3 regions of the Ensifer sp. 1H6 genome follow, and region 2 is predicted to be linked to each of the others. Evidence: riboswitches for the same ligand, from Rfam matches in the RefSeq annotation. Region 2 holds a riboswitch; each other region holds the start of a gene.
What was found. Region 2 has a riboswitch for cobalamin ahead of metE (5-methyltetrahydropteroyltriglutamate--homocysteine S-methyltransferase). Riboswitches for the same ligand answer to the same signal wherever they lie in the genome.

Region 1 (7,682 bases), on a different contig from region 2:
GGCACGATTTCATAGCCCATCACCCGGCGCGAGACCATGTCCCAGGTGGGCTTGGTGCCGATCAGCGCCAGGGCCTGGGCGATGTCGTCACCGCCGGTGCGCATGTTCGCCGTGCCCCAGGCCGTCAGGCCGAATGAGGACGGCCATTCGCCGTGATCCTGCAGATAGCGGCGGATCAGCAGTTCGGCGGATTTCTTGCCAAGTTCAAAGGCCGCCGGCGTCGGCACCGAGCGGCTGTCGACGGAGTAGAAATTGCGGCCGGTCGGCAGCACGTCGGGACGGCCGCGGGTCGGCGCGCCGGAAGGCCCCGGCGCCACGAAGCGGCCATCAAGGCCGGTGAGAAAGCCGGCCATCTCGGCAGCGCCGGAGTTGATGATCGATGGCTTCAGTCGCGCCTCGATCTCGCCAAGCACGGTGCGGGTGGCAGGCCAGTCCTCGGGCGCGAGCGTCTCGCCAGAAACGAACGCCGCCGCCAGCAGCTCGATGCGCTCGACAGTATCGCCGGCCGTCCGCCACGGTGCATCGGAAATGGAGGAAAGCATGTCCGGCCGTGCGCCTTCCCAGGGATCGGACATCACGCAATCGAGCGGATCGAAGCCGAGCCCGGCATCCGCGGCCATCGCCCGCTGCAGGCTCTGGTCGCGCCTTCGCCAAGGCTGCGCGGCACCCGCGCCAGCGCCACGGTCAGGTCGGTCAGCAACCGCCCCTCCGGTGCAACGCCAAAAATGTGCAGGCCATCGCGGATCTGCATTTCCTTGAGGTCGCAGAGATAGGCGTCGAGCTTCTCCAGCGCCTTGTCGTCGCTGTCGCCCTTGTCGATACCGGCATCGTGGTCGAGGCCGATGTCACGCACGAGGTCGAGGATCTGCCGGCTGAGCAGCCTGAGCCGGCGCGGATCGCCGCCGGCCGCGTCGTAATATTCGTCGACCAGCGCTTCGAGATCCTTCAGCGGCCCATAGGATTCCGCCCTCGTCAGCGGCGGCGTCAAATGGTCGATGATGACGGCGCTGGTGCGGCGCTTGGCTTGCGTGCCCTCGCCGGGATCGTTGACGATGAAGGGGTAGACATGCGGTAGCGGCCCAAAGATCGCCTCGGGATAACAGGTCTCCGACAGCGCTAAGGCCTTGCCGGGCAGCCATTCCAGATTGCCGTGCTTGCCCATATGCACAATGGCCTGCGCGCCGAACTGGTTGCGCAGGAAAGCGTAGAAGGCGAGATATCCGTGCGGCGGCACCAGATCCGGCGAATGGTAGCTTTCCTTCGGATCGATGTTGTAGCCGCGCGCCGGCTGGATGCCGACGACAATCTCGCCGAAGCGGGCAAGCGGCAGCGCGAAGGCGCCATCGAGGAAGAACGGGTCGGTTTCCGGCGCACCCCAGCGATCGCTGACCTCATCCTGAATCTGTTTCGGAAGCGAATCGAAGAACGTATTGTAATCGCTGAACGAAAGAACTTCGCGGATCTCGCGATCGCGGCTCGCCGCGTTGGTCGGCCCAGCCATCAGGTAGCCGATCAGTGCATCGCCATCCTCAGGCACGCCGGCGACGGGATAACCTTCGCTCGCCATGGCGCGCAGCACTTCAACCGTGCCCGCCGGCGTATCGAGCCCGACGCCATTGCCGAGTCGGCCATCGCGATTGGGGTAATTGGCCATGATGATGGCGATCCGCCGTTCGGCCGGACGGGCGCGGCGCAGTTTTGCCCAATTGACCGCAAGCCTGGCGGCAAAGCGGACCCGGTCGGAAAGCGGTTCGTGCCCGACGATGTTGGCTTCGACCTTGGGATCGTAGATCGAGGCCGCCTTGAAGGAGACGGCGCGCGCCAGAATGCGGCCATCGACCTCCGGCAAGGCAACGTTCATGGCGAGATCGCGCGCCATCAGCCCCTGCGGCGAGGCCTGCCATTGCGCGCGCGACGATCCGGAGAAGATCACCTGCAGCACCGGCGCGCCGGTTGATTCCAACACGGTCGGCTGCCTGTCGGCACCGGGCGAGGAAACGGCAAAGCCGGTGGCGTTCATCACCACGTCGGGTGCCGCCTCGGAAAAAATCGATTGCAGCGTGCCGACCGAAACGGCATCCTTGAGGCTGGAGACAAACAGCGGCAACACGCGCATGCCTTCGGCGGCAAGCGCCTCGATCAGCGCTTCGACCGGCCGGGTCTCGCCGCTCTGGACCAGGGCGCGATAAAAGCAGATCCCGACTGCCGGGGGTTCGAATCCCTCCCCCGCGACCATCCGCTCTTGGACACGTGCCTTCCATTCGCTGACGCCGATGACGCCCGCGCCCGGCCACCAGATGCCGGCCTTGAGCAGCGGTTTTGCCGGCTGCGGCTTTTCCGCGTCTGAGATCAACGCCTCGGCGTAGTCGAGGAACAGGCCGGCATTGTCAGCGCCGCCCTCGGTGAAATAGGCCCAGAGGCGCTGGCGGTCGTCGGCCTCAACGGTCGAAAACGGCTCGAGGCCGGGATCGGGCTTGTCGTCGCCGGGCAGCACCGCGATCTGGAAGCGGTGGGTGACGGCGGCGGCATGCAATGCTTCCAGCACATAACGGAAATAGCTGGCGCCACCGAGCGGCCTGACCACGATGAGTTTTGCATGCCTTGCCGTGCGCTCGACATAGGTGTCGACCGACATCGGGTGCATCAGGTTCATCAGGCTGGCGATGCGCAGGCTCAGCTCCCCGTCGCGCCGGCCATGGGCCGCCGCGATCGACGAAAGCTCGGTGTCGGCGCCGACAGGAAAAGCACGTCGGCCGGCGTTTGCCCCAGGTCGATCGCCTCGTTGCCGTCGGCGATCGTTCCTTTCTGGGCGAGAAGCAGATGCATGTTTCTGTCCGTTCGAGCAATTCCAGGAAAAGCGTGAAATGGCTTTCCTGGAATTGCGTTGCTTCAAGGAGTTAGGCGAGTGCGGTGATGGCGGCGCGCACCGCAGCTTCGTCCATGTCGTGCAGGCCGATGACGACGAGGCGCGTACCGCGCTTCTCGCCAGCCGCCCAGGCACGGTCGTAATACTGGTCGATGCGGGCGCCAACGGCCTGGATCAGCAGGCGCATCGGCTTGCCGGGCACGTCGGCAAAGCCCTTGAGGCGCAGCACGTCATGCTCTGATATCACGCCCTTGAGGCGATCGATGAAACCTGCCGGATCGGCAATCGCGCCGAGCTCGACGACGAAGCTGTCGAACTCGTCATGAGAGTGCTCCTCGCCGGCCTCATGTTCCATCTCGTGGTGAGACTTGCGGTTGGCGATATCGCTTTCCGTGCCGACGCCGAGGCCGAGCAGGATGGCAGCGGCAACTTCGCCGTTCTTCGCCTCGATCATTGTTGGCTTGCGGTTAGTGCGCGAAGCGACCTCGTCGCGCACGGCCTTGAGGCCGGAGGCGTCGATCAGATCGGTCTTGTTGAGCACGATCAGGTCGGCGGCGGTCAACTGGTCCTCGAACAGTTCCTCGATCGGGCTTTCGTGGTCGAGATTGTCGTCCTCGACACGCAACGCATCGACCTTGTCATGGTCGTCGGCAAAACGGCCGGCGGCAACGGCGGCACTGTCGACCACGGTGACGACGCCATCGACGGTGACTTCGCTGCGGATATCAGGCCAGTTGAAGGCGGCGATCAGCGGCTGCGGCAAAGCGAGGCCCGAGGTTTCAATGATGATATGGTCAGGACGATTTTCGCGCTCGAGCAGCTTGGTCATGGTCGGGATGAAATCATCGGCAACCGTGCAGCAGATGCAGCCATTGGTAAGCTCAATGATATCGTCTTCCGAGCAGGCTTCTGCGCCGCAGCCCTTCAGCACGTCGCCGTCGACGCCGAGATCGCCGAACTCGTTGATGATGAGCGCAATGCGCTTGCCATCGGCGTTCTGCAGCAGATTGCGGATCATCGTCGTCTTGCCGGCACCGAGGAAGCCGGTGATGACGGTCGCCGGGATCTTGCCCTGGTTGGCTCTGGCAGTGGTCATGGATCAACCCTTCATTTTCAGCGGCAATCCGGCCGCGACAAAGTAAACTTCCGCGGATTTCTCCGCAACGATCTGGTGAAGCCGGCCGGCATGGTCGCGGAAATCGCGGACCATGCGGTTCTCGGGCACGATGCCGAGGCCGACTTCGTTGGAAACAAGGATGAGGCGCGCCCGCGCCTCCGGCAGGAAAGCGGCAAGGGCCGCGAACTCTGCCGCCATGTCGCGCCCTTCCATCATCAGGTTGGTGACCCACAGCGTCAGGCAGTCGACGAGCACCACGCGGTTCTCGTCATCGATGCGCGTCAGCAGCGAAACGAGGTCGAGCGGCTCTTCATGCGTCGTCCAGCCTTCGCCGCGCCTTGCCCGGTGATGGTCGATGCGCTCGCGCATCTCGTCGTCCCAGGCACGGCCGGTCGCGACATAGTGCATGCCGAGCCCGGAGGCTTCGACGAGCCTTTCGGAAAAGCTGGATTTGCCGGAACGGGCACCGCCGAGGACCAGAACCGGCCCGGCATGGGAAATGCTCATGTGCGTTGCAGCCTCACGCGCTTGGTCGCGAATTCGAGCGGCAACAGGATTTCACCGCGCCGACGGCGCGTTCGGGAAACGATCGATGAGCCAAGACAACCTCCGTGATGGCGTGGGAAGCGGGCTTCCCTTCGGGCGGAATGCCCCTGTCGGACGGCAGGTCTCCTGGCTCACGGCGTCACGAGCCCACCACATCGCGCCCCGCGTGATCACGCGAAGACCGATGCTTGGGCCCGAACGGCCCGCCTCACCTTCCCGGCGTTTTCTGGTTTCGTGAAAGGCGGACGATTCGTAGAAGAAGAGGCGTCCAACCCGGCTGATCACGAAGCCACGCCAGTGGCTTTTCCGGCTGAATTCCAAACCGCCTTCGATTGCCCCATGCAATCGAAAGGAAGCCGGCTATCAGCCCGATGGCGAACCCTGACCGTTCTACAGTCGCGGGGTCGGCTGCGATAAGGATGCCCGATTTGGGTCCATCCGTCACATTCCCAATTATTCCCCCGCATCGCCACGATCCGGGGAAACCATCCAACGTCAGATGATTAGGAAGCGGGCGCCGCAAAGTCAATCGACGCGTGCGACACGCCACCCGTCGAGATGCGGCGCGCGACAATTTGCCGGCAGCAGGCCGCAAAGGCCACTCCTGCATGTTTTTATCCTTAGATGGTATTCGACCTAAGGATAAAAACATGCAGCAATTCAAAGTGTTACAGCGACCTTTGCGCGTCCAGTAAGACGCGCGGCGCTGTAGTCGACGTCGGAGCGGACGCTCCACGGCAACTGAACTTTATTTTAGCAACGTCAGATATTGCGATAGAGTAGCCGAAAGTCGTTTCGATTATCCGGAAGGCAGATGGAACGCAGGCTCACCGCCGTGATGATTGCCGACGTTTCCGGCTATGGACTGCTCACCCAAGCCGACGAAGAGGGTACGTGTGCCCGCTTTCAGGCCGATCTGCACGGCCTGTTCGAACAAAGGATTGCCGCACATCGCGGGCGGTTGATCAAGACCATGGGCGACGGGTTATTGGTCGAGTTCCAGAGTGTCGTCGAGGCGGTCCGTTGTGCGGTGGAGGTTCAGCGCGCGAAATCCGAAAGCCGCGGCTCCGATCAGGGTCGACTGGAATTCCGCATCGGCATCAATCTTGGCGACGTCATCGTTGAAGGCGACGACATTCACGGCGATGGAGTGATCATTGCCGAGCGCCTGCAGAGCCTCGCCGAACCGGGTGGGATCATCATCTCCGGCACCGCCTACGACCAGGTCGAGAAGCACCTCGATGTCGGCTTCGTCTTTCTCGGCGAACAACGCCTGAAGCATATCGAAAAGCCGGTGCGGACTTACCGGCTGGGGCTGAACGAAGCCCGCCCCGGCAGCGTAAAGGTCGCTGGGCGCCACGCGAAGCGCTGGGCGGCACTCGTTACGTCTGCTGTCGTGCTCGGCGCTGCTGCCGGCGTGGCCTGGTGGCGGCCCTGGGAGTCGCCTGTGGAAACGGTCCAGATACAACCACCGAATCTGACCGCGCCGGACAAGCCGTCGATCGCGGTGCTTCCGTTTGCCAACGTGAGCGACGATCCCAGGCAGGAGTATTTCGCCGATGGCATGACCGATGGCCTTGTCACCGAGCTGGCTCAGGTATCCGGCTTGTTCGTTATCGCGCGTAACTCGACCTTCACCTACAAGGGCAGGGCGGTGACACCCAGGCAGGTGTCCAAGGAACTCGGTGTCCGATACGTCCTCGAAGGCAGTGTGCAGCGTGCCGGAGAACAGCTACGGATCAATGTTCAGCTCATAGATTCTCTCAGCGGCGGCCACGTTTGGGCCGGCAAGTTCGACGGTTCACTTTCCGATGTCTTTGCGCTGCAGGACGAAGTGATGCGCGGCATTGCCGACGCGCTTGCGCTTCGGTTGAATCCTGACGAGCAGATGGCCTTCGGACGCAAGGAAACGACGGTCCCGGCGGCCTTCGATGCGTTCCTGCGCGGCTGGGAGCATCACCGGCGCACGACCCCCGAAGATTTTGCAAAGGCAGTGCCTTTTTTCGAGCAGGCGATTGCGCTCGATCCTGCCTATGGACGAGCCTATGCCGCCGCCGCCATGGTCTACGCGCGCGTCTACCTGTGGCGTTGGCATTATCGGCTTGATATCTCGCGGATCGAAGCTAGAGCCAAGGCGCTACAATTTCTAAGGACCGCGCAGAAACACAAAACAGCGCTCGCCTATCAGGCGGCCGCTCTCCTGTCCGAAGCGGCCTGGCAGCATGCCGATGCGCTCGCCGAACTCAAGGAAGCGATCGCGCTCGAACCCGGCGATTCCTGGAGCTACGCGCTGACGGCCTTCGTGCTGACCTCCGCCGGCCGCCCAGCGGAGGCCCTGCCCTATATCCGTACGGCCATGCGCCTCGATCCGCACTCTCCGTCCTTCTTCATTTACGTTCTTGGACTGACGCAGTTCAGCCTGGAGGATTTCGAGGCGTCGGTGGCTGCGGTGAAGCGCAGCATCGAACTCAATCCTCAGGATGACGGTTCTTTCCTTCTTCTCGCCTCCGCTTACGCGCACCTCGGCCGGAACACGGAAGCGCAGGCAGCGATCACTCGTTTCAACGCGCTTCGCCTCGCACGCGGTGGCACTGCCGCCACCATCTCGACCAGCCCGCCCATGGATCTGGCAAAGCTGGCGGATAGCGAGCTCTTCTACCGGGGACTGCGCCTGGCCGGCGTGCCTGAGACCTTGATGAACGCCGACTTCGTAGGCAGGAACAGACTGGAAGCCGACGAAGCCCGCTCACTATTCCTGGGGCATCGGCTGCATGGACGCATGCTGGACTCGGGCGAGGAACATGAGGCTGTCATTTCAACCGGGGGCGTGGCCACTCTGACAGGAGGCTGGGCTTCCATCGGCGCTGGTCGCATGACCGATGTCGAGGTCAAGTTTGACAGGGACGAGGTTTGCTTCCTGTGGCTCAAGACAACGAACCTCTGCGGAATGGTGCTGCGAAATCCCGGAGGACTTAGCGGCAAGGAAAACGAATTCATATGGTACCACGGCGACAGGGCGTTCACGTTCTCGCAGGTCCGCTAGCCCCTTGCGCTCGCCCATGCTACCGCTACCGTACCCGCTGCAGCGCGCTGAACTGAAAAGCCTGCACTGAATTCCATGGCGTCTTATGCTGGTGCCTGATCGCTTCGACC
Region 2 (7,682 bases):
CCCGAAAGCATTATCGCCCAAGGCACCGCCCCGCACACCGTCGGCTTTGTCGAGGCGCAGGCTTCCAGGACCTTCGCGAAGTCGCCGACCCAGTGGATGACGCTCATTCCGACGATCTACAATGCCGATACCCTCGGCATCCGCCCGGATCTCGTCGGCCGCGACATCACGAGCTGGGCCGACATCATGGATCCGGCCTTCAAGGGCAAGGCCGCGATCCTCAACATCCCGTCAATCGGCATCATGGATGCCGCCATGATCATGGAAGCCTTGGGCAACGTCAAATATGCCGACAAGGGCAACATGACGACGGATGAGATCGACCAGACGATCGACTTCCTCATTAAGGCCAAGCAGGACGGTCAGTTCCGCGCTTTCTGGAAATCCTTCGACGAGAGCGTCAACCTGATGGCCTCCGGTGAAGTGGTGATCCAGTCCATGTGGTCACCGGCCGTCGCCGCCGTCCGCTCGAAGGGGATCGCGTGCAAATACCAGCCGCTCAAGGAAGGCTATCGCGCCTGGGGTGGCGGCCTCGGCCTTGCCGCTCATCTCCAGGGCGCCCAGCTCGACGCGGCCTATGAATACATCAACTGGTACCTGTCGGGCTGGGTCGGCGCCTATCTCAACCGTCAGGGCTACTATTCGGCCGCCATGGACACGGCCAAGGGCTTCATGTCCGAGGACGAGTGGGGTTACTGGGTCGAGGGCAAGCCGGCAAAGGGCGATATCCTCTCGCCGGAGGGCAAGGTCATGGAGAAGGCCGGTGCCGTGCGCGATGGCGGCTCCTTCGAAGACCGCATGGGCAAGGTCGCCTGCTGGAACTCGGTCATGGATGAGGATCGCTACATGATCAAGCGCTGGAACGAGTTCATCGCGGCTTGAGGCAGACGAAACGCCCTCGCTGCGGCGCGCCCTCGAATGGGGCCGCCCGCAGCGAGCGGAACCTGACGAGCAACGCGAGAGGATGAACAATGGCGGTAGTGGCAATTTCGCAGCCATCGGAGGCCTTGGCCGGTAGACCCAGCAGTGTCCGTGCTTGGCTGCAAAGGCTGGGCGCCTATCTGCAGGCGCTGCCGCTCATCCTCATTCTCGGGTTCTTCTTCGTGCTGCCGATCCTGACGGTTCTTGTCGTCAGCTTCTGGGACTACGACTTTGCCGGGCTTTATCCGGACTTCCTGACCATGAACTATGTCGACACGCTCGGTTCGTGGGTGACGTGGAAGACCTATCTCAACACGTTGAAATTCACCGCCCTCGTCTGGTGCCTCACACTCTTGATCGGCTTCTGGGTCGCCTATTTCCTCGCATTCCACGTGCGCACGACGACCATGCAGATGGTGCTCTTCCTCATCTGCACCGTGCCGTTTCTAACCTCCAACATCATCCGCATGATCTCCTGGATCCCGGTGCTTGGACGCAATGGCCTCGTCAATTCGACGCTGATCGACCTCGGCATCATTACGCAACCGATCGAGTGGCTGCTCTATTCCGATTTTGCTGTCGTGCTTGCCATGGTTCACCTCAATACGCTCTTCATGGTGACGCCGATCTTCAACACGCTGATGCGCATTGACCGTTCGCTGATCGAAGCGGCGCGCGACTGCGGCGCCAGCGGCCGGCAAGTGCTCTGGAACGTCATCCTGCCACTCGCCAAGCCCGGCATCGCCATCGGCTCGATCTTCGTCGTCACCCTCGTCATGGCCGACTTCTCGACGGTTCAAGTTATGTCGGGCGGACAGAGCGCTTCGGTCGCGCTGATGATGAAGAACCAGATGTCACTGCTGCAATATCCGGCTGCGGCCGCCAATGCGGTAGTGCTGCTGATCGTCGTGCTCCTGATGGTCGCCGCGATCCTTCGGGTCGTTGATATCCGAAAGGAACTCTGAGATGAACCATGAGCGGCGCACCCTTGAATTCTACCTGCTCGCGGGCTTCTTCGCCCTGTTCGTGCTGTTTCTCTACGGGCCGTTGTCGGCGGTGCTGATCCTGTCCTTTCAGGGGCCGAATGGCGGTCTCACATTTCCGTTGAACGGACTTTCGCTGCACTGGTTCTACAATCTCTTCGAGAAACAGGCGGTCGGCGACTTCGGCGCGTCCTTCCGCCGCTCATTCACGCTGGGACTGATGGTGATGGTGGTCAACGTCGTCGTGGCGCTCCTCGCCGGCCTTGCCTTTCGCCACCGCTTCAAGGGGGCGACGGCCCTCTTCTACCTGACCGTTGCCAGCCTGGTCGTGCCCTCGATCATCATCTCGCTCGGGATCGGTGTCGTCTTCCAGCAGTTTGGCCTGAAGCCCGCCTGGTATTCCTCCGGCTTCGGCGCACATCTTACCTGGACCCTACCCTTTGGCGTCTTGATCATGTTTGCCGTCTTCAACCGCTTTTCGCCGGCCTATGAAGAGGCGGCCCGCGATCTCGGCGCCACCCCGTGGCAGACGTTTCGGCATGTGGTGCTGCCGATGATAGCGCCGAGCCTGATCGGGGTCGGCCTCTTCGGCTTCACCCTTTCCTACGACGAGTTCGCCCGTACACTGATGACCTCGGGCAGCTACAACACCCTGCCATTGGAAATCTACGGAATGACCACCAATGTGACGACGCCGGTGCTTTACGCGCTGGGCACGGTCACGACGCTCTTCTCCTTCACCACCATCCTCGTCGCGCTTGCCGTCATTCTGACGCTTCGTCGGCGGCAGGTAAAAATGAGCTAGGTTCGATGCGCATTCTGATCGTCAATCCGAACACCACCCTATCCATGACCGAGAAGGCGGCGGCCGCAGCCCGCGCCGTCGCGGGCCCGAACACGGAGATCATCGCGAGGACGTCCAAGTCCGGACCGGCTTCGATCGAAGGCCACTATGATGGCGCGATCGCGCTTCCGGGCGTGCTCACCGAAATCCGGGACGGCGAAGCGGCAGGCGCCAACGCCGCCGTCATCGCATGCTTCGACGATACTGGTCTGGAAGCAGCCCGCGCGCTTGCCCGCATCCCCGTGGTCGGGCTTTGCGAATCCGCTGTGGCGACGGCCGCCATGCTTGCTCAGCGTTTCACCGTCGTGACCACACTCGAGCGGTCGCGTGTGCTTATCGAGAACCTGGTCATACGCTATGGGATGAGTGCCCGGACGAAGGTTCGCGCTGCGGACATCCCGGTGCTGCAGCTTGAGGACAAGGCTTCGCCCGCGTTGGCGAAGCTGCGATGCGAAATCGAGCTGGCGCTCGTTGAGGACGGCGCCGAGGCGATCGTGCTTGGCTGCGCCGGGATGGCCGATCTTGCGCGCGCACTTCAAGCCGAATACGGCGTTCCGGTCATTGATGGCGTATCGGCAGCCGTCAAGCAGGCCGAGGCGTTGGTGTCGCAAGGACTGACGACCAGCAAGCGCGGCTCCTATGCTCCGCCGCTCAGCAAATCCTATTCAGGTCTTATGAGCGCGCTCGCACCGATCTCGGCTTGAGACCGTACCGAGGGAAGCTCTCCGGCCACGGCGGCCAGCTGCGCGTTCGATGTGGCGGCTTCGGCAATGATCCACTCGCGAAACACCTGGATCTTGTTCTGCCGCCGGTGGCTTTGCGGATAGACCAGCCAATAGGCACGGCCATCCCTGACCACATGGTTGAACGGCCGGACGAGTTTTCCGCTGCGAAGCTCCTCAATCACAAAGGTGGAGACGACCATGGCAATGCCATGATCGAGCAATGTGGTGGCCACATCCATTGCCTGGACGTCGAAGATCAGCTCAGTGCCATTGCTGGCCGGCGGTTCCACGCCCGCTTCGGTCATCCAGCGCCGCCACCAGCTGGCGTTGCCGAAGCGCCTCACCGTGAGAACGTCGGCCGGATCCTTCAGCTGATGTTTTTCCAGGAACGTCGGCGTACAGACGGGCATGTATTCGATCGGGAAAAGAGGAAACACTTCATTGCCCGACCAGTCGCCGTTGCCGCTGCGCACCACGAGATCAATCGCATCGCGCTTGAAGTCGATCAGCTCCGTGGACATGTGCACGCGAATGCTGATGTTTGGATGGGCTGTCTGAAACGAGGCGAGCCTGGAACCAAGCCAACTTGAGACGACGGTTGGCAGTACCGAGATGTGCAGGTGATGCTCGGTCTTGTCGGCAATCTCGGAGAACGCCGTACCCAGTAGATCGAGCGCCTCGGTCACCTTCGGCGCAAGCTGCCGTCCGGCAGCCGTCAAGCGCACTTCCCGTGGCAGACGGACAAACAGCGGCGTGCCGGTGCGGTCCTCCAGCAGTCGGATTTGATAGCTGACAGCGGCTTGCGTCATGCCGAGCTCCTGCGCCGCGCGGGTGAAACTCAAGTGCCTGGCTGCGGCCTCGAACGCGCGCACCGCACTCATGGGGGGAATCTTGCTCATGAAGTGAGATAAGCATTCTTTATGGCAGCATGCGAGAAATCGCTTTGCGCGAAACCACCAAAATCCTCAATTTTCTCGCGAACACATCACCACAGAACTGAAGGGGTTAGCAATGCTTAGCGCACTGCGATCGATCATCCTCCACGTCTGGACTTCGGCCAAGAGAGCTGCCGACGCCACGACGACCATCGATACATTCAGCGAGTTCCAACTGAGGGACATCGGCCTGACGCGAGACAATGACAGCATCCGGGCGCGCGCGGGCGATGTTGCTGATCCGTGGCAGCACGTAGCGGGCTCTGATCCGGGCGGTGCCCTTTCGCCGCAGACGCCAAATGATGAAGTCGCGTCGCCGCCCTTGCGACAAACTTTCGACCTCGGCCGAATGGAGAAAATAAAGACATAAACATTTCTTTATACGATTGACGCCGTCGACTTTGCGGGGCATTGTCGAACAATCGTGGTTCTGCGGCTCGTCTGACGACAGGCCGGAGCTAAGAGGGAATTCGGTGCGGCGCCGCAAGGCGCTCATGCCGGAGCTGCCCCCGCAACTGTAAGCGGCGAGCGGTCGTCCAATGATGTCACTGAGGGAGACGCCTCGGGAAGACGGGACGGTTCGTGTTGACCCGCAAGCCAGGAGACCTGCCGCGATAGATAACGTCCACGGGCGGGGTGTCCGATGTGTCGCCTTGACGAGCGAGCCAGTCTCGGTCGTGGATGCGTCGCATTCAAAGCCTTGCCCACAACCTTCGGGGTAAGGAAATGACCATCAAGACAGCCAATCTCGGCTTTCCACGTATCGGCAGCCACCGTGAACTGAAGTTCGCGCTGGAGCGCTATTGGGCCGGCAAGATCGAGAGACAGGACCTGCTCGACGTCGCCGCCAGGCTGCGGGCCGAAAACTGGGCCGCGCAAAAGGCGCGTGGGATCCAGATCATTCCATCGAACGACTTCTCGCTTTACGACCAGGTTCTCGACACATCAGTGCTGGTTGGTGCGGTGCCACCGGCCTATGGCTGGAAGGGCGGCCCGGTCGACCTCGACGCCTATTTCGCCATGGCGCGCGGTTCGACGACTGCCGCCTGCGCGTCCGGTTGCACGCATGGCGGGCCCGACGGGGGCAACCAGGCGCTGGAGATGACCAAGTGGTTCGACACGAACTACCACTACATGGTTCCGGAATTCGCGGAGGATCAGCGCTTCGAGCTGACGCGCAATGCGCCGCTTGACGCCTTCCTCGAAGCCAAGGCGCTCGGGCATGTCACCCGCCCTGTCGTCCTCGGCCCCGTCACCTTCCTGAAACTGGGCAAGGCGCTTGCCGGCGGATTCGACACCATCAATCTGATCGAGCGGCTGCTGCCTGTTTATACGAAGCTTCTCACCGAGCTTGGGGAAGCCGGCGTCGAATGGGTGCAGATCGACGAGCCATGCCTGGTGCTCGATCTCACTGAGCGGGAACGCCAGGCGCTGGCGCTGACCTACCAGACGTTCGCCTCGGAACTTCCGCAGTTGAAAATCATGCTCGCGACCTATTTCGGCGCGGTCAGTGACAACATGCCGACAGCCCTTTCGCTGCCGGTTGCCGGGCTGCATGTCGACCTCGTGCGGGCGCCGCAACAGCTCGACTTGCTACTTCAGACGGTACCGGCACAGCTTGTGCTGTCGCTCGGCGTCGTCGATGGCCGCAATGTGTGGCGTACCGATCTTGCCGGCCTCTTCCGCCGGCTGCAGCCGTTGATCGAGGCGCATGGCCGCGATCGCATCGAGCTTGCACCGTCGTGCTCGCTGCTGCACGTGCCAATCGACCTCGATCTCGAACGAGCGCTCGATCCGGAGCTCGGCTCCTGGCTTGCCTTCGCCCTGCAGAAGCTGGACGAACTCAGCCTGCTTGCCCGCGCATTCGAGCCGGGCCTGGCCAATCCCGAGCAGGTCTTTGCAAAATCGATTGCTGCGGTCGAGGCACGGCTGACCTCGCTCAAGGTCCACGATCCACTCGTTGCCGGACGCTTGAAGAACCTGACGGCAGCAGACAGCCGCCGTCAATCGAGTTTTGCAACGCGCCGGCGCCGGCACGAAGACAGGCTGGCACTGCCGCTCTTCCCGACGACGACGATCGGCTCCTTCCCGCAGACGTCAGAGGTGCGCCAGGCACGATCGCTGCATGCCAAGGGCGAGCTCAGCTATGTCGACTACCTCGCCTACCTGCGCCAGGAGACGGAGAAGGCCGTGCGCTGGCAGGAGGAAATCGGCATCGAGGTGCTGGTGCACGGCGAATTCGAGCGCAACGACATGGTGCAGTATTTCGGCGAGCAGCTCTCCGGCTATGGGTTCACTCAGAGCGGTTGGGTGCAGAGCTACGGCTCGCGCTACGTACGCCCGCCGATCATCTTCGGCGATGTCTCGCGCCCGAACCCGATGACGGTCGATTGGGCAACCTATGCGCAGTCGCTGACGGACAAGCCGATGAAGGGCATGCTCACCGGCCCGGTGACGATGCTGCAATGGTCGTTCGTGCGCGACGACCTGCCCCGGTCGATCGTATGCCGGCAGATCGCACTGGCGCTGCGCGACGAAGTCACCGACCTGGAAACGGCCGGTATCGCCGTGATCCAGATCGACGAACCGGCGCTGCGCGAGGGACTGCCACTGAGACAGGCCGATCGAAAGGCCTATCTCGACTGGGCGGTCGGGTGCTTCCGCATCAGCGCCTCCGGCGTCGGTGACGAAACCCAGATCCACACCCACATGTGCTACTCGGAGTTCAACGACATCATGGCGGCGATTGCGGCAATGGATGCCGATGTCATCTCCATCGAAACCTCGCGCTCGAAGATGGAGTTGCTCGGCGCCTTTATCGATCAGGCCTATCCGAACGAGATCGGCCCCGGCGTCTACGACATCCACTCGCCGCGGGTACCCACTGTCAACGAGATGGTGCATCTGATCGAACAGGCGACCGACGGTCTGACGCCGGCGCAGATCTGGGTCAATCCGGATTGTGGTCTGAAAACAAGGCGGTGGGAGGAAGTTCGCCCGGCACTCGTCAACATGGTGCAGGCGGCGCAAGCGCTGCGGCGATCCTTTGCTGCCGCCCGGCGAGAAGCCGCAAACGCATGATGGGCGACAGCACTATCGAGACGGCGCCGGGGGAACCCCCGGCGCCTGCCACCTGGGTGCAGCCTTGGACAAACGGGCAATGAAATTTGATCGAAGGCTACCTCAGAGGCATTATGAACCCGCCATCGAGCCATGCCGATATCTCAAGCAAATTACACCTCGACGGCGTCGCCTCTATTTACTCGCCCGGTCC
Region 3 (7,682 bases), on a different contig from region 2:
GAGATAGCGGATGAGTTCGACATAGTCATCAGGCAATCCGTCGGCCCGCAACTGCACCGTGAAGTCGGCAACCGGCACGGACTGATAGCCGATCCGGCGGTTGGCAGCCGTCGCGATCTCGGCCACGGCCTGGGCAAAGGTCATCAGCCGCGGGCCTGTCAGCTCATAGACCTTGCCGACATGCCCCTCGTCCAGAAGGGCTGCAACTGCCACGTCGGCGATGTCGTCGGTGCTGATGAAGGGTTCGGTGATCTCATCCGGCGGCAGGAACACCGATCCGCTGCGAACGGAATCGGTCAAAAAATCCTCGCTGAAATTCTCGAAGAACCAGCTTGCCCGGATGATCGTCCAGTCGGCGCCGGAGGCCTGCAGTTCGCGCTCGGCCGCTTCCGCCTCGTCCTCGCCGCGCCCCGACAGAAGCACCAGCCGCTTGATGCCCGAGCGAACGGCAAGCCTCGAGAATTTGCGGATGGTTTCGACGGCGCCCGGCACCGCCAGATCCGGCTGGTAGCTGATATAGATGCGCTCGACATTTTCAAGCACGGGCGCCCAGGTCGCCTCATCCGTCCAGTCGAAGGAAGGCGATGCCGAACGGGCGCCGATGCGCACCGCGATACCCCGCTCCTCAAGGCGGGCCGCCACCCGCCGCCCCGTCTTGCCCGTACCGCCCAGAACCAGTGTGAGTTTGTCAGTCATCGCTTCCTCCTGAGGTTGATTGCAAAACATGAGCATCTCTCACATTTGCAAATGTGATAAATCCTCGTATTTTAGGAGTCAAGTCAAAATGTGAGCATTACTCATGATTCCCGATGCAAGCCCTTCCACAATCCCCGCTGACGACGAGCCGGCGCTGCGCCGCACGCCCAGCCAGAAGCGCAGCCGCGAGCGCGTCGAGCACATCCTTTCCTGCGCCACGGCGATCATCCAGGAGAAGGGCAGCGACGCCATGCGCATGAGCGAAGTCGCTGAAAAGGCTGGAATCTCGATCGGCTCCCTCTACCAGTACTTCCCCGACAAGGCGGCGATCGTGCGCACGCTGGCCGAGCGCTACAATGCGGTCTGCAATGAATGCATCGGGGCCGAGCTTGCCAAGGTGACGTCGATCTCGGAACTGCGTGACGCCTTCTCCATGCTGTTCGACATCTATTACGATATGTTCCTGGCCGAGCCTGTGATGCGCGACATCTGGTCAGCGATGCAGGCCGACAAGGCGCTGCGCGAGATCGACCTTTTGCAAAGCCGTGCCGGCGGCCAGCTTCTGGCCGACGTCTGGGCTCGGTTTGCGCCCGACACGCCGCGCGAAACGATCGACAGCGCCGCCTTTTTGATCATGCATCTCGGCGATTGCACGATGCGGCTTGCGGTCTCCGTCACCAGAGCAGAGGGCGACCAGATCGTCGAAGCCTATAAACGCATGATCCTTCGTGATTTTGTCGCGGATGGACCGGGCGGCGGCGCAAGTCTAATTGACATCTCCGGGGTGCGATCCTAATCATCGTGGATCGATTGGTTCCCGCAACGCGAACGCGTTTCGGGAGTAAACGGGAACGTGACGGATGGACCCATGCTGGGCATTCAAATCACGGCCGACCCCGCGACTGTAGAGCGACGTGAATGCGCCGTTCCGGAGCGATCCGGAAGAAGCCACTGGAGACAAGACCGCGAGAGGGCGGCCCTTGCTCTGGGAAGGCGAGGCAAATCCAGGGTGATCTCACCCGACGTCCTGAGCCAGGAAACCTGCCAGTCGATGCGGGCATAGGGCCCAAACCGGGAAAGATCCCGACGCCATCACGGAGGTTGTCATGGCTACATCTACAGTTTCGAGCATTCCGCTCTCCCTCAGCGATCGTCTGACCGCAGGTATCATCGCGCTCCTCATCGGCGGCTTCCTCGTCTTCGGCGCAGGCCTGGCGAACTCGGCCGTGCTGCACGATACCGCGCACGACACCCGCCACTCCTATGGCTTCCCCTGCCACTAAGCGATGTTCCGGGACGCGACTTGCGTTCCGCATCGACATAGCTGCGGACAAAAACGCTTCCGGCAGACAGCCGGACGCGTTTGCTCGCGTCTGATGCAGATTGAAGATCTGCCGGACGGAGCCGTTCGCATATTTGCCAGTGGGACACGGCGCTGCCTGCCAGATGCATGGCGCGCCGATATCGAGGGATATCGAAAATGATTGTCAGAACGCTTCTGGCCGCGATCGTGGCTGGATTGATTGCCGGTGTCTTCATGACCGGCGCCCAGGAACTGCGCGTCGTACCGCTGATCCTGCACGCGGAAGAATTCGAAGGCGAGGCACCGGCCGCCGGCGAACAACCAGCCGTTCAGCCGGGAACGGCCGATCCGGCCGCAGCAAACCACGACCAGCATTCGTCGCTGAAGGCGGTTTCGCCGATTGGCGCTTTGCTTGACGCCCTGTCGCCGATCACGCCTGCCTACGCCCATGAGGGCGAACACGAGGAAGGCGGCATCATGTTCGGCATGAGCCGCTTTTCCGGCACGCTGATCGCCAATCTGGTGACCGGCTCCGGCTTCGCGCTGCTGCTCGCCGGCGTCAGCCTCGTCATCGGCTACCCGATCACGCTCAGGAACGGCGCGCTCTGGGGCGCCTGCGGCTGGCTTGCCGTGCACATGCTGCCGGCAATCGGTCTGCCGCCGGAACTGCCGGGCTTCCCGGCCGCGGAACTCGGCGACCGCCAGGTCTGGTGGGGTGCAACCGTGCTGTTGTCTGCCGCCGGTCTCTATCTGCTGGTCTTGCGGCAAGAGATCGCCGCCAAGATCATCGGCCTCGTGCTGATCGCGGCACCGCATGTCTATGGCGCGCCGCAACCGTCGGACATCTCCAGCAATGTGCCGGCCGTGCTCGGCGCTGAATTCGCCGTGGCAGCCCTTGCCACCACGCTCGCGTTCTGGATTGTTCTCGGCGTCGTGTCGGGCTTCATCAACGATCGTTTCGCCAAGGCGTAACAGACCGGCCAGATTTCGCCATCAACCCGGAGCCCCTGATATCGCCGATATCAGGGGCTTTGTCGTCGAGATGTCTCAGCGCGCCTGCAATGCCAGCAGATGCGCCTGCAACCGCGCGCGGCGGTCGTCCGGCGCCAGCATCACGCAACTGTCGCAGAAGCTGCCACCTTCCGTTCGATAATAGAGACAGCAGCCGCCGCGCAGGCGATAGGTGCGCGACAGCGCATGATTGCCGCCGATCTCGATCACGATGTCCTCGTAACGGAGCTTGTCGGAAAATAGCGACGTACCCGCGCGCTTGACGATCGCCAGCGCCCTCGCCATCGCGGTCTCCTCGTCGCCGAGGACGCGGCCGATCTCCAGGAACCCACCGGCAAGCGAATCCGCCGCAAGCCGCCATTGCGCGCCCGAGGACAGGCCGGTGCGACGCTTCAACATGACGACGATCGGCGCCAGATGCGCAGCGAAGGTTTCGCCGAAGACGTCCGCAGTCGCCGGGGCATGATCCCCGGCTGCGGGCAAGGCAAGGCTGAAATGAAACCGCTTGGCCGCGACAAGCCGTTCGCCATAGGCCCGCGAAAATTCTTCGAAGCGAAGGCCGCGAACGGCTGCCACGATGCCCCCACCGAGATAGAGGCCGCCAAGCGCGAGCGTGAGCTGGTTGCTGTAAAAGGCAATCAGATGGGCGGCGCGGATCTTGTCGTCCATGCCCTCGGCAAAGCGATCCTGATAGGCAAGGCTGTCTTCAAGCCCGACGCCCTCCTCCACCCAGAACCGCGCCTCGGGAAGAAATACGTCGCCGGCGCCCCGAGCGAAAAGCCCACTTCGGGGAAAGACGACTGCAGGTGCGCGAGAACGCCAAGGGCGCTCTGGCGCAACGCCGCGTCCGCCTCGTCCTCCGCCGGGCGCTCGTCCTGCCGCTCGTGGCCCAAGCTCATGCCGTCTCCCTGGTCTCAAGCCAGCCGCCGCGAAAATCCGCCCGCTGCAATCCGCGCCGTATGGCCGGAATGCTGCGCGTCAGCTCCCAGACGAAACCGTTTCTGGCATTCTCGATCATCATCACGACAAGCCCCTGGTCAAGCCCGACCACGCGGTCGTCGACCCAACCCTCCGGGCCCACACCGGGCAGGCTCGGATTGAACCCGCCGGGAAACCGGCTCTCGCACAGAATGTCCGGGTAACAGTTCTCGAGCTCGGCGAGTGCCGACTGCGACGCATCGGCAGCGAAAGGCAGACAGGCAACCGGTGCCCAAGGTGCCAGCGTGCCATCGTCAGGACCACCGGGCGCGCCGCGCGCCGCATAGCCGAGCATCCGCTGCCAACGCCCATCGACAAGCCGCTGCCGCCCCGCCGGTCCACCGCAGGCGCTGAGGCCCCACATATCCCCGCCGTAACCGGCGAAATCGCCGGGATTGCGCTCGGCATGGGCTCGCTGCAGCGCGATCGCCCGGCAGGTATTGTCGAAATAATCAGTCGCCTCGTCACGCATCGGCGCATCGCCAATGCCGCGAAGGTCCAACCAGGCTTGCGGAAAGAGATGGACGAACAAAGGCGCGGCCTGCAGATGCGGCGCACCGTCGACCGTGGTCCACGCATAGGCGGCCGTGAATTCGCGGTAGTGCTCCGGGCCGATTGCATGGTGCGGCGCGCCGAGCGCGAGCACGTAGAGCAGCAGTGCCTCGCTGTAGCCCTGCCATCGATACTTAAGAAACCGCCCGGGCGGTCGCCAGCCCATCGTCAGTATCTCGCCACGGCCGAGCGCCCAGCGCCAATCCACCCGGGCATAGAGCTTATCCGCAAGCGCGCGGATTTCCCGCTCCCCCGCACTGTCGCCGGAGAAATAGGCGCCTGCGGTCAAAACGCCGGCAATCAGCAGCGCGGTATCGATGGTGGAAAGCTCGCACTGCCACACCCGCTCGCCGGTCTTCATGTGGAGAAAGTGATAGTAGAAGCCGCGATAACCGGTGGCGAGCGCATCGCTCCCCTGCCGGCTTTGCGCCAGAAACCGCAGGGTCATCAGCACCCGGCCGGCCGCTTCGCCGCGCCCGATCCAGCCGCGCTCGACGCCAACAGGGTAGCAGGAAAGCCCGAAACCGGTGGCAGCGATGCTTGAGGGCGCGTCGGGAAGCGACGTATCGGCGACAAGCCCGGTGCCGGCATCGCTATAGCGCAGGAAATAGTCGAAAGCGGCGGACTGCAGCCTATCGACCTGAAAACGCTCCGTATTCCGTGTCTGTTGAAGCATATCCTCAGCTCATGCAGGCCCGTCGGCACGGTATCGATCGGCAGTAAACCCTGTCGATATCACCTTTTATTGAAGGTCAGCCAACCCCAAACAGTCGCGATAAGCCAATCCTGTGCTACATTTCCTGAGATGACGCGGCTCGCAATGACGGGTTGAAGCGATGTTAACCATGCTGGCGTTGATCCTTTCCCTGACTGGTGGCCCGACCCAATCGACCGCCGCGCACACCGACGTCGATGTCGAACTGGTGCTGGCCGTCGACATGTCCGGCTCGATGGATCTGGACGAAGCCCGCGTCCAGCGCGCCGGCTACGTGCAGGCGCTGCGCCATTCCGACTTCCTCAATGCGGTAACGAGCGGTCGCTATGGCCGGATCGCCCTTGGCTATTTCGAATGGGCCGGCACCGTCAACGAATCCTCCGTCGTTGCCTGGCAGGTGATCTCCAACGCCGCCGAAGCGGACGCCTTTGCCGCGCTGATCGAGGCCCGCCCCGTCGGCACCCGCCGCGGCACCTCGATCTCCAACGCGCTCACTTACGGCACAGCGCTGATCGACTCCAACGCCTTTGCCGGCATGCGCCGCATCATCGACGTGTCTGGCGACGGACCCAACAATATCGGCCCACCGGTCATTCCCGCCCGCGACATCGCCATTGCCCGCGGCATCATCATCAATGGCCTGGCGATCCTGATTAGACCGTCCGTCTCGACCGGGCCGCTCGACCAGTATTATGCCGAGTGCGTCGTCGGCGGCCCGGGCTCCTTCGTGCTGCCGGTGCATGAGCCGGAAGATTTCGCCATCGCCATCCGCCAGAAGCTGATCCTGGAGGTCAGCGGCCTGCCGCCACCGCCGCGTGTGCGCCTCGTCGATGCCTTGCCCGCGCCCGACTGCCTGATCGGCGAGAAGCTCCGGCCAGGCTTCATCGACCGCGTCTATCCCGAACTTGACAAGTAGTCGGCCCACATTGGCAACGACGCTTTGCCATGCCAGATTGTCGTTTCCTTACTGCATGTTTCCTTAAATCCTATTCGATTTAAGGATAAAAACAGGCAGCCATTCAAAGTGCTACAGCGACATTTGCGCGTCTAATAAGACGCGCGGCGCTGTAGGGCGCGCGCGTCGATAAGATGCCGCGTTCAATCGTGGATCGATTTCCTTCATGTCCCTGACCACCCATCCTGCGGCGGCCGACGCGTCCACCGACACCAGCACCCGACAGATTCGCGACAAGCTGCGCGATGCGATCGTCGAACGACGGCTTGCGCCCGGAACCAAGCTGTCCGAAAGCGATGTCGGCGATCTGTTCAACGTCAGCCGTACGCTGGTGCGCGCCGCGCTGCAGTCGCTCGCCTATGAGGGGCTGGTCACTGTCGAGAAGAACCGCGGCGCCTTCGTCGCCCATCCCTCGCCGGATGAAGCCCGCCAGATTTTTGCGACCCGCCGACTGATCGAGCCGGGCCTCGTGCGCGCCGCCGCGCCGCGCATTGGCGCGGCTGATATCGATGAGCTGCGCCGCCTGCTTGCCGCCGAACATCAACTGACCGCACAGCGCGGCCGGTCGGCGCGCCGCGCCGAGATCAAGGCCTCGGGTGATTTCCACCTGGCGCTCGCCGATCTCAGCGGCAATGTCATTCTCAGGCGCTTCATGGATGAGCTGGTGGCGCGCTCCTCGCTCGTCATCGCGCTTTATGGACAATCGAGCGTCTCGACCTGTGGCCACGACGAGCATGGCGACATCCTGACTGCGATCGAAACCGGCGACATCGACACCGCCTGTGCGCTGATGATCCGCCATATCGATCACATCGAGGCCGATCTCGACCTCAGGGAGCGCAAGCCGACCGACCTCAGGGCCGCGCTCGATCTCTGATCGCTGACAGCCAAAACGCTTGAACGGTTTCAGGGAGACGGCCTGCACCCGGCCGCAGGCCCCTCGCCGCTCCCCACGCCTCCATCATTCGAAAAAATCTTTCGCAAAAATTGTCACGGCGAAAGCGTGCCGGCTCTCGTCCGAAAGCCTTGTCTTCCAGGGCTTCCGACGGCCCCCCATCTGGCCGAACACATCGGGTCGGCATCGTCATGGTTAAAAAAGTGCAGCCGCGGAGGGAACCATTGGCGCTCCCCGGCGTTGGCCTCGCGCTCAAAAGACTATGAACGAGGAATGCAAGATGAGCGAAAAAACCTTCGCAACGCCGATCCACCTGAAACTGTCGTCCAAGCGGCAGACCGTCGTCAGGACGGTCTGGGAGGCGCTCGAACTGCTGCGGCAATGGCCGGGCAGACGTGGACGGGAATATCGTGCCGCCCTTCAGCGCTGCCTGGATGCGCTTGACGGGCTGACCAGCGTCAACAGGGCAAGCCAATGCTTCACCGCGGCCGCCCGTGAATCGGGCCTTCTGCTTGCCTGAGAAAAACTCCAGTTTTCCGACATTCACGCACCGGCTGAACGGCCGGTGCGTCCACCG

Region 1: it holds a riboswitch for cobalamin, as region 2 does, so the genes downstream of both, cobU (bifunctional adenosylcobinamide kinase/adenosylcobinamide-phosphate guanylyltransferase) here and metE (5-methyltetrahydropteroyltriglutamate--homocysteine S-methyltransferase) in region 2, are expected to answer to the same signal.
Region 3: it holds a riboswitch for cobalamin, as region 2 does, so the genes downstream of both, BKP54_RS33570 (CbtB-domain containing protein) here and metE (5-methyltetrahydropteroyltriglutamate--homocysteine S-methyltransferase) in region 2, are expected to answer to the same signal.

The regions. Positions count from the first base shown of each region.
Region 1 covers NZ_MOAI01000032.1:24,108-31,789, forward strand. The annotation lists partial or broken gene cobN (cobaltochelatase subunit CobN) at 1-2,826, opposite strand, end outside; gene cobW (cobalamin biosynthesis protein CobW) at 2,898-3,962, opposite strand; gene cobU (bifunctional adenosylcobinamide kinase/adenosylcobinamide-phosphate guanylyltransferase) at 3,966-4,490, opposite strand; cobalamin riboswitch at 4,628-5,034, opposite strand; gene BKP54_RS28390 (adenylate/guanylate cyclase domain-containing protein) at 5,344-7,572, shown strand; gene BKP54_RS28395 (class I SAM-dependent methyltransferase) at 7,598-7,682, opposite strand, start outside.
Region 2 covers NZ_MOAI01000009.1:102,193-109,874, reverse strand. The annotation lists gene BKP54_RS12995 (PotD/PotF family extracellular solute-binding protein) at 1-882, shown strand, start outside; partial or broken gene BKP54_RS12990 (ABC transporter permease) at 1,056-1,886, shown strand; gene BKP54_RS12985 (ABC transporter permease) at 1,888-2,709, shown strand; gene BKP54_RS12980 (aspartate/glutamate racemase family protein) at 2,715-3,452, shown strand; gene BKP54_RS12975 (LysR substrate-binding domain-containing protein) at 3,410-4,354, opposite strand; cobalamin riboswitch at 4,817-5,037, shown strand; gene metE (5-methyltetrahydropteroyltriglutamate--homocysteine S-methyltransferase) at 5,135-7,489, shown strand; gene BKP54_RS35050 (hypothetical protein) at 7,668-7,682, opposite strand, start outside.
Region 3 covers NZ_MOAI01000055.1:14,209-21,890, reverse strand. The annotation lists gene BKP54_RS33580 (NAD(P)H-binding protein) at 1-696, opposite strand, end outside; gene BKP54_RS33575 (TetR/AcrR family transcriptional regulator) at 800-1,492, shown strand; cobalamin riboswitch at 1,491-1,760, shown strand; gene BKP54_RS33570 (CbtB-domain containing protein) at 1,803-1,979, shown strand; gene BKP54_RS33565 (CbtA family protein) at 2,177-2,971, shown strand; gene BKP54_RS33560 ((2Fe-2S)-binding protein) at 3,047-3,739, opposite strand; gene BKP54_RS33555 (glucoamylase family protein) at 3,906-5,216, opposite strand; gene BKP54_RS33550 (DUF1194 domain-containing protein) at 5,377-6,171, shown strand; gene BKP54_RS33545 (GntR family transcriptional regulator) at 6,377-7,087, shown strand; gene BKP54_RS33540 (DUF982 domain-containing protein) at 7,386-7,625, shown strand.